DNA from 3 places in the Dyella sp. genome. Region 1 is predicted to be linked to each of the others. Evidence: riboswitches for the same ligand, from Rfam matches in the RefSeq annotation. Region 1 holds a riboswitch; each other region holds the start of a gene.
The links. Region 1 has a riboswitch for cobalamin ahead of cobO (cob(I)yrinic acid a,c-diamide adenosyltransferase). Riboswitches for the same ligand answer to the same signal wherever they lie in the genome.
Positions count from the first base shown of each region.

Region 2: linked by a shared signal. The riboswitch ahead of V7M64_RS09245 (TonB-dependent receptor) and the one ahead of cobO (cob(I)yrinic acid a,c-diamide adenosyltransferase) in region 1 are both predicted to bind cobalamin.
Region 3: linked by a shared signal. The riboswitch ahead of V7M64_RS04585 (ribonucleoside-diphosphate reductase subunit alpha) and the one ahead of cobO (cob(I)yrinic acid a,c-diamide adenosyltransferase) in region 1 are both predicted to bind cobalamin.

Region 1 is NZ_DAIOEU010000048.1:32,451-35,725, reverse strand. Features, by position in the region: gene V7M64_RS16915 (TonB-dependent receptor) at 1-1,190, opposite strand, end outside; cobalamin riboswitch at 1,465-1,680, shown strand; gene cobO (cob(I)yrinic acid a,c-diamide adenosyltransferase) at 1,804-2,406, shown strand; gene V7M64_RS16905 (cobyrinate a,c-diamide synthase) at 2,409-3,275, shown strand, end outside.
Region 2 is NZ_DAIOEU010000016.1:25,715-28,989, reverse strand. Features, by position in the region: gene V7M64_RS09250 (hypothetical protein) at 1-766, opposite strand, end outside; cobalamin riboswitch at 910-1,133, shown strand; gene V7M64_RS09245 (TonB-dependent receptor) at 1,270-3,168, shown strand.
Region 3 is NZ_DAIOEU010000006.1:30,132-33,406, reverse strand. Features, by position in the region: gene V7M64_RS04595 (peptidase C13) at 216-599, shown strand; gene V7M64_RS04590 (hypothetical protein) at 707-1,003, shown strand; cobalamin riboswitch at 1,109-1,313, shown strand; gene V7M64_RS04585 (ribonucleoside-diphosphate reductase subunit alpha) at 1,511-3,275, shown strand, end outside.

The DNA of each region.
Region 1 (3,275 bases):
ATGCCGTCGAAGAAGGTGGTCGGCGTGTAGCCGACGTCGTGCAGGAAGGCGTAATTGGCAGTGTGGATGGTATCGAGCGATACGCGGTTGCCGCCGTAGTTGGCGCTTACATCCCAGCGCCAGCCACCGCTGGTGGTGCCGCGCAGGCCGGCGACGAATTGCTGATCGGTGCTGCGCGATTCCAGCAGCGGCTGGTAGCCGTCCGGATAGAGCGCATTGAGTTGCGCCTTGATCGAAGCAGGGTAGCCGAACGCATTGCGGTACAGCTCATCCGAAATGCCGTTGCGGAAGTGGTAGCTGCCGAAGGCGTAGAACTGGATGTTGTGGGTGATGTCGTATTGCGAGTTGAAGAACAGGTTGTGCTCGCTGACGGTGGGATCACCGAACACCTGCTTCTCGCCCAGCTGCGGATAGCGGATGTCGGCACCGCCATGATTGGTCGGGTCCTGGTGTCCGTCATCCAGGGTAAAGCGCAGCCAGCCCTTGTCGCCGTTCAACGGGATACCGAAATTGACCGAACCTTGCCACTGCTTGCCGCCACCGCGCTGGTAACGGCCACCGTCCAGTTCGACCGAGCCGCCTTGCGCGCCATGCTTCAGGATGATGTTGATCACGCCCGCGATGGCATCGGAGCCGTACTGCGCGGACGCGCCATCGCGCAGCACTTCGATATGGTCGATCGCCGACAACGGAATGGTGTTGAGATCCACCGGCGCCGAACCGCGGCCGATGGTGCCGTCCACGTTCACCATCGAACCGCTGTGCCAGCGCTTGCCGTCGACCAGCACCAGCACTTCGTCCGGCGCGAGGCCGCGCAAAGTGGCGGGGCGCTGCGAATCGGTCGCATCGGTGGCGGCAGGGCGGGGGAAGTTCAGCGATGGGATCAGCCGCGCCAGCGCCGTGGAAAGCTCGGTGGTGCCGGTGCCTTGCAAGGCCGAAGCCGGCACTACGTCGATCGGCGACAGCGAACTGCTGTCGGTGCGGTTCTGCGCGCGCGTGCCGGTGACGATCACGGCTTGCAGGTTTTTCGGGTTGCCGGCGGAAGATGCGCTGGCTTGCGTGGTGTCCTGCGCCGCCGCCGCGGAGGCCAACGCAAACAGGATGGAAGCAGCAAGCAGCAGGGTCGCGTTCTTGGCAGAGCCATTCTGCTGAGACCTGGCCTGATATGGCCGGTTGTTGTCATTAGTCATTGCGGATGATTCCCCTAAGCATGGTCGTTGCTGCGAAGCAGCAAATTGCAGGTTAATGACAAGGTTGCCGAGCAGCAACCGATCATTGGGCGTCTAAAAGTCCAAATGGAAATATCCATCCCGGACGTGCATTTATCCGTATCTCGACGGCCGTTCTCCCAGGCCAAGCATCGTTACGGCATCGTGTAGACGGCGTATAGCGAGCCTTCAACGCGTGAGCCGCATCTCAGCCATGCGCCCCCCAGCCTCCCTATGCACGCCGGGTGCCCCGCTCTAAGATGCTGCGGCCTGAGGTGACTGCCGGGCCTTGCCGGCAGTTGAAACGGGAATCCGGTGCGCTGCCTGCGCGGCCATGCCGGAGCTGCCCCCGCAACGGTAGGCGAGCAACGCGATTCGCATATAGCCACTGTGCTTGCACGGGAAGGCGCGGATCGGAAGGGTGTCCCTTCGCTCGCAAGCCCGGAGACCGGCCACAGGTTGAAACCGTACAGGCGGAGGGCCATGTCGGGCCGCTGCGTCAGTACCGGTACCGTCGTCTTCCTCCTTATTAATGATGCTTGGCCGTGCGCCAGGAGTGGAGGAAGTCATGAGCGATCAATCACCACGCGACACGATGACGCCGGAAGAGCGCTATCGCGAACGCATGCAGCGCAAGAAAGAACTGGTCGATCGCAAGATCGCGCGCGCCACCATCGATCGCGGCGTGCTGGTGGTGAACACCGGCAACGGCAAGGGCAAGAGTTCGTCCGGTTTCGGCATGCTGGCGCGCTCGCTGGGGCATGGCTTCAAGTGCGGCGTGGTGCAGTTCATCAAGGGCACCTTTTCAACCGGCGAGGAAGCATTCTTTCGCCACTTCGCCGGCGACCAGCTCGACTACCACGTGATGGGCGAAGGCTTTACCTGGGAAACACAGGACAAGGCGCGCGACATCGCCGCAGCACAAGCGGCGTGGAAGATCGCCGCGGACATGCTGGCCGACCCCGCGTACGACTTCGTGCTGCTGGATGAACTCAACATCGCCTTGGTGAAACAATACGTGCAGCTCGAGCAGGTACTTGAAGCAGTAACCGCACGCCCGCCGCGGCAACATGTGGTTATCACCGGGCGCGGCGCGCCAGACGGCTTGATCGCGGTAGCCGATACAGTGACCGAGATGCGCGTGGTCAAACACGCCTTCGACGCAGGCATCAAGGCGCAGCAAGGCATCGAACTGTGAGCGTGCGCCATTGCCCGGCCTTGCTGGTTTCCGCACCTGCCTCGGGGCAGGGCAAAACCTCGGTCACTTCCGCGCTCGCGCGCTGGCATGCGCAACAAGGCCGGCGTGTGCGCGTGTTCAAGACCGGGCCGGATTTTCTCGATCCGATGGTGCTGGCGCGGGCTGCGGGCACGCCGGCCTATCAACTCGATCTATGGATGTGCGGCGAAGCGGACGTGCGCAGGCGCCTGTTCGATGCTGCGGCCGATGCCGACCTGATCCTGGTGGAAGGCGTGATGGGCCTGTTCGATGGCGCCCCTAGCAGTGCCGATCTTGCCCAGCAATTGGGCTTGCCGGTGCTGGCGGTGATCGACGGCTCGGCGATGGCGCAAACCTTCGGCGCGCTCGCTTGCGGCCTGGCGACGTATCGCGAAGGGCTGTCCATGTATGGTGTTGCGGCCAATCGCATCGGCAGCGCCTATCATGCGCAATTGTTGCGAGACAGCCTGCCATCCTCGTTGCATTGGTTGGGTGCGTTGCCGCGCGAGGAGCAACTCGCACTGCCCGAGCGTCATCTTGGCTTGATTGCTGCCACTGAACTGGCGGATATCGATGCGCGACTGGATGCCCTGGCTGCTGCATGGGCCCAGCATGCGGCAACTGCCTTGCCGCCGCCCGTGACCTTCGAAGCAGCCGGCGCGGAAAGCATTCCGCCGCTGCTGCAAGGCACGCGCATTGCGGTGGCACGCGATGATGCGTTTTGCTTTATCTATCCGGCCAACCTGGACCTGCTGCGTGGCGCCGGGGCGGAACTGCGTTTCTTCTCGCCGGTGGCCGGCGATGCCTTGCCGGATTGCGATGCCGTGTGGCTGCCGGGCGGCTATCCGGAA
Region 2 (3,275 bases), on a different contig from region 1:
GCGTCAGCATGAGCGACTCATCCGTGTTCTTGTCGATAATAGGTTTGCTCAATACCACTTCGCCCGTCGGCCCAGCCTCCCCAAGGACGGTATATGCAGAGGTTTTTTCTTCGCCGGGCTCGGGAGAAACCTCAAGGAAGATTCGCTGCGGGTTGTCTCTCAGCTGTTGCATGCCGTCGAGCGAGGTAGCCAGCCCGGTCTTTATCCTGGCCCGTACGTCCGGACGAGTGATCCCTTCCCCGAACAACTTCTTCATTGCCGTCATTGTCTTGCCAGTCCACGTTGACGGGCTGTCCATCAGGTTATAGGCCCTCCATGTGTTTTTGATGGTTTCATCCAGGACCCTGCTGACCCTTTTTTCCACAGCGGGAACCGACGACAGGTCGACAATCCTTCCGGCATTTTTTCCGGATTGAATATCGCTTGAACTGGTTACTCCATATCGGGCTTTACTGGCAGGGCCTTGCGTACTGTTTTCGTATCCGCCATCGACCCCTGCCAGGCTGCATATGCCCGGAAAGAAGCTACAGGTGAGGCCTTTTCCTTCAATCAGGTTTTGCAGGACGCCAAAGGGCGTCCTATCCCACACCTCACGGAATATGGATCGAGGCTTTCGGCCGGCGCCCGCAAACGGGTTATTGGTCGGCTGGACGAAATCACCCGACAGATCGGTTTGCGACGTTATCGCCGGAGTACTCGCGGCGGCATCTTCTGCCGCCGAAGAGTGATACGCATGAGACGTTGGGTTAATAGTCGGGCTGTCCATTGTCTTATCCTCGCTTCGTCGGCCCAATAACTACATCGCCGCGCTTGCAAAAAGGCGTTATCTGCTTATCGGCCCCTTTTCGCGCTCGAACCGGACAGTGCGGGACAAGATGCATAAATTGCCCGGACCGCGTTCCATCGGCTACAGTGGCGCCCGTTCCAGGTGTCCCCACGGCGAAAGCAAAAGGGATGAAACGGGAAGCCGGTGCGCTGTTTGCGCAGCAAGTCCGGCACTGCCCCCGCAACGGTAAGCGAGTCATTGCAGCGATAAGGCGCCACTGTGCGTAAGCATGGGAAGGCATTGCTGACGGCATGTGCAAACATGCCACTCGCAAGTCCGGAGACCGGCCCGGAACAGGTTCTGGCATTCGCGGTGGGCGAGGCACGGAGTTCGCGCTGCGGCGTTCTGCGCCTGGTCGCCTTCCGTTCCCTTTTTGCTCCGCCCGATGCCGGCTCGCTGACGACTTGCGCCGCGCGGGGACGCGCGGCAGGGGAACATCCATCGTGTTGAAGAAACATGCGCTTGCAGCCGCCTTGCTGCTGTCACTGGCCGCGCAGGCCGCTTACGCTCAATCAAACGACGGCCAGGACGGCTCGCTGACGCCGGTGATCGTGACTGCCACGCGCACCGCCATCACCGCCAACGAGGCGCTGTCCTCAGTCACCGTGATCACGCGCGAAGACATCGAGCGCCTGCAGCCGGTATCGGTGGTCGACCTGCTGACTGGCCTGCCCGGTGTGTCGATCGCGCAAACCGGCGGTATCGGCGGGCAATCCTCGCTGTATCTGCGCGGCACCAATGCCACGCATGTGCTGGTGCTGATTGACGGCGTGCGCATCGGCTCGGTCAGCATCGGCCTGCCAGCGCTGGAGCAGATTCCGGTGCAGGCGATCGATCGCATCGAGATCGTGCGCGGCCCGCGCGCCAGCCTGTACGGCTCGGATGCGATCGGTGGCGTGATTCAGATTTTCACCCGGCACGGTCAGCCGAACGGCGACATTTCGCCGTCGGTAAGCGTTACCGGCGGCAGCCATGGTTACGTAAATGGCCAGGCCGGCGTTTCCGGCGGCGATGCGCGTCTGTGGTACAACGCGAGCCTCGGCGGCACCTACACCGGCGGCATTCCCAATTGCCGCATGGGCGCGGCGGAACGCGGCATTGCCTGCTACGTGGACGATCCGCGCAACGACGCCTATCGCAACTGGAACGGCTTCGCCAACATCGGCTATCGCTGGGACAACGGCACGGAGCTCGCCTTCGACTGGCTGCGCAGCAAGAGCAACGCGGAATTCGCCGGCAGCCCGTACAGCGGCAATGACAGCCTGGAAGAGCAGTACGTGGCCGGCGCGCGCCTGAGTTTCACGCCACTGCCGATGTGGAAAGTCACGCTCGACGCCGGACAAAGCCGCGACGATCTCGCCAGCTACTACCAGGGCACTTATTTCAGCCAGTACTACCCGCGCATGGCCACCGGTTATTTCAATTCACGCCGCAACCAGGCGTCGTGGCAGAACGACATCACGCTGGCGACCGACCAATTGCTCACCGTGGGCGTGGATTACCAGCAGGAACACGTCGCCAGCGACACGGCTTTCCAACAAACCACCCGCGGCGATACCGGCACTTTTGCGCAATACCAGGGCAGCTTCGGCCATAACGAAGTGCAGCTCGCCGCGCGCCACGATCACAACGATCAATTCGGCAATCACAACACGGGCTCGGCGGCGTGGGGCTATCACTTCGAAAACGGACCGGTGCTGTCGGTGAGCTACGGCAGCGCGTTCCACGCGCCCACGTTTGATGACCTGTACTTTCCGCCCCTCGGCGGCTTTCCGACGGCCAATCCGGATTTGCGGCCGGAAACCTCGCGCAGCGCGGAAATCGGCCTGACACAGCAGTTGCAGCACTGGAACTGGGGCGTCAACGCCTACCAGACCACCATCGACAACCTGATCGTGCTGGACCAGAACTACGTACCGCAAAACCTGAGCCGCGCACGCATCCGTGGCGTGGAAGGCCAATTCGGCTTCAACCTGGACGACTGGCGCGTGCAGAGCTATCTCACGCTGATGCAGCCGAAGAACAACGACGGCGGCGCCAACAACGGCAACCTGCTGCAGCGCCGTGCGCAACGCACCGCACGAGTCGACGTCGATCGCAGGCTGGGCCGGTTCAACCTGGGCGCGACGTTCTTTGCCTCCAGCAAGCGCTACGACGACATCGCCAATACCGAACGCATGGGCGGCTATGCCACCACCGACCTGCGAGCAAGCTACAGCTTCGCCCCGGATTGGCAGGTGGAAGCCAAGCTGGCGAATGTGTTCGATCACAGCTATGAGACGGTCTACTACTACAACGAGTTGGGTCGCACCTGGTACTTGACGGTGCGCTACGGCCTGTAAGGCAGCAGATGCCAAGCAGGCTGGGGTGCCAATCCCGGCATCCACGCGAATGCTGGGATTGCATCCCTGCCTGCTGGCCCATCCTGGCTCCGACCTTGCCTCTCAGG
Region 3 (3,275 bases), on a different contig from region 1:
GATACATACAAGGCAGATGGCCTTGCTCTCAGACCGTCAAGGTCACATGGATGGACGAGCATACGGAGCAGCACCGTATTCGCATCGTTGCTGCACGCCCGTCCCGTCGCGGACTCGATCCATGTCGACTTCGCGAAACGCGCAGCGTCCATGCTTTTTCGCTCCATCTATCTGCGATATGGTGCCGTACCCATCCAGCCGCCGGCCCCGCCGCCATGCTTACAGCCCTCGTGCTCGCGCTGCTTGCCGGCGCACAGCCGCCCTCGACGGACACCTTCACCACGCGCGTGCAGCGCGCAAAGATGGTGGAAGCCGGCCCCACCGGCCCGGCCTATCAAAAACAATTCTGGGCCAAGACCGGCAACCCGATGACCGACGCACTGAAAGCCTGCCTGGCGAGCAACGCGCCGGCGGACAAGTCGCCCTTTACGCTGGTTGCGGATATTTCGCCCGACGGACATCCGCTGCACGTGGATGTGCGCGCGCCGACAGCCGTCGCGAAATGCCTCGCCGGCCAGTTTTCGGCGTGGACATTTCCCATACCGCCCAAATTGTCCGATTCGGTCGATTACCCGATCGAGATCGATGTAAGTCTGTGAGCGCGCACGAACCAATGGAGACTTGCCCGGCTTCGTGATCGGCGCAGTGCGGGCGCACACCACGCCTTGCGCTACGATCCGCCCAATCTTTCCATGGAGTCGGCGGCATGCGCGCACCCACCGGTTCGGTCGTCGGTCTCTGCTCCGCCTCTGCCACCATGTCGGCGATGGGCATGGCCTTTCTCGGTTATTGGGGCGTCCACGAACCTACGCCCTGGAATGCGCGTGACATCGTGGTGGTGTGCCTGGCCTTCTTCAGTTTCATGGCGTTGGGCGCGACGATCTGGATCGCCACCACGCCGGTGGCCGATGACACCGTCGAACGGATCGCGCCCGCGCGCCGCAGCTTCGCCGCGGGGCTGGTGCTGATGTGGCTGGGGATCGTTGTCGCCATCGTGCCGTAGCGAAAAAATTTTCAACCGGGCCACAGGCCGCATGGCGGTTGGAGTCCGTCTGGTTATCCACCGGCTTATCCACAAATTATTGGGTTGACCGGCAACGGCGACCCCGATATGTTGTGCTCCGTCGGTTGCCGCTTCGAACGATTTCGAGGTGGCTCGGGAATCCGGTGCAAGTCCGGAACTGCCCCGCAGCGGTAGGCGGAGACCAAAGCCCAGTCGCACTGGCCTGCAGGGCTGGGAAGCGGGGCGAGTAGGCGGATCGCGAGATCCACATCCGCAAGTCCGAAGACCTGCCGACACGGTCTGGCCGGAGCGCCATGCCGCTGGTGACGGCCTCCGTGGGAGAGGTGTGTCGCGCGACGCGGATGTCATTGCCTGTGTCGAGCGAGCACGACCGCGGTACCGCCACCTCAGCCCTGCGCGCGGGAGCAGGCGGTTGAGTCCAAGGAATCTGTCCGCACGAACCGGCTCTCGCCGGCCGGACCGATTCCGCAGCCCGGAGCGTCCGACATGCAACCTATCGATACCGAATCGCGCGAGCGCACTGCCGACCGCGCCGAACCTGCCGTTTTCTCCGCCGATGCCCACGCGCCGGCCACTGCCATTGCTGGAACGATGTCCGCTACCGCCGAAGCACCTTTCACCCTGACTCCTCCGCACAACCCGGGCCAGATGCGCGTCACCAAGCGCAGCGGCCGGCAGGAAGTGGTCGACGTCAACAAGATCGTCCGCGCGGTCACGCGCAGCGCCGAAGGCTTGCATGCGGTCGATCCGCTGCGCGTGGCGCTGAAGACCATCGGCGGCTTGTATGACGGCGCCACCACGCAGGAACTGGATCAGCTTTCCATCCGTACCGCCGCCGCGCTCACCGCCGAGGAACCGGAATACGGCCAGCTCGCCGCGCGCCTGCTCAGCGCCTTTATCGACAAGGAAGTGAGCGGGCAGGAAATCCAGAGCTTTTCGCAATCCGTCGCACGCGGTGCCGAACTGGGCATCGTCAATGCGCGGCTGCGTGATTTCGTGACCGAAAACGCACGCAAGCTCAACGATGCGATCGATCCGCTGGCCTCGCGCCGCTTCGAATACTTCGGCCTGCGCACGGTGTACGACCGCTACTTGTTGCGCCATCCGCAACTGCGCAAAGTGGTGGAGACGCCGCAGTATTTCTTCATGCGCATCGCCTGCGCACTCGGCGGCAACGAGATTGGCGAAACGCTGGAGCTGTACCGCCTGCTTTCGTCGCTGGAATACATCGCCAGCTCGCCGACATTGTTCAATGCCGGCACGGCGCACGAGCAGCTCAGCTCCTGCTTCCTGCTCGACTCGCCGCTGGATTCGCTGGAATCGATCTACGAGAAGTACGGCGACGTCGCCAAGCTCAGCAAATTCGCCGGCGGCATCGGCCTGGCCTATTCGCGCGTACGTTCGCGCGGTTCGCTGATCAAGGGCACCAACGGCCATTCCAACGGTCTGGTGCCATGGCTGAAAACGCTGGATGCCTCGGTCGCCGCGGTGAACCAGGGCGGCAAGCGCAAAGGCGCGGCCTGCGTGTACCTGGAACCGTGGCACGCCGATATCGAGGAATTCCTCGAACTGCGCGACAACACCGGCGACGAAGCGCGCCGCACGCACAACCTCAATCTCGCCAACTGGATTCCCGACGAATTCATGCGCCGCGTCGAACACGACGGCAACTGGTCGCTGTTCGATCCAAAGATCGTGCCGCATTTCGTCGACAGCTGGGGCGAAACCTTCGAGCGCGCCTATCACAAGGCCGAAGCCGAAGGTCTGGCGGTAAAGACGGTGAAGGCACGCGAACTTTATGCACGCATGCTGCGCACGCTGGCGCAGACCGGCAACGGCTGGATGACCTTCAAGGATCGCAGCAACGCCACCAGCAACCAGACGGCCAAAGCGGAAAACGTCATCCATCTGTCGAATCTGTGCACCGAGATCCTGGAAGTCACCAGCGCCGGCGAAACGGCGGTGTGCAACCTGGGCTCGATCAATCTGTCCCGCCATGTAGTCGATGGCTCGTTCGACTTCGCCAAGCTTGCTGCCACGGTGCGCACGGCGGTGCGCCAGCTGGATCGCGTGATCGACCTGAACTTCTACCCCATCGACACCGCCGCCACCGCCAACCGCAAGTGGCGCCCGGTTGGCCTGGGCGTGATGGGCCTGCAGGACGTGTTCTTCAAGCTGCGCTTGGCCGTAGATTCGGCCGAAGCGCTGGAACTGTCCACGCGCATCGCCGAAGAGATCTACTACAACGCAT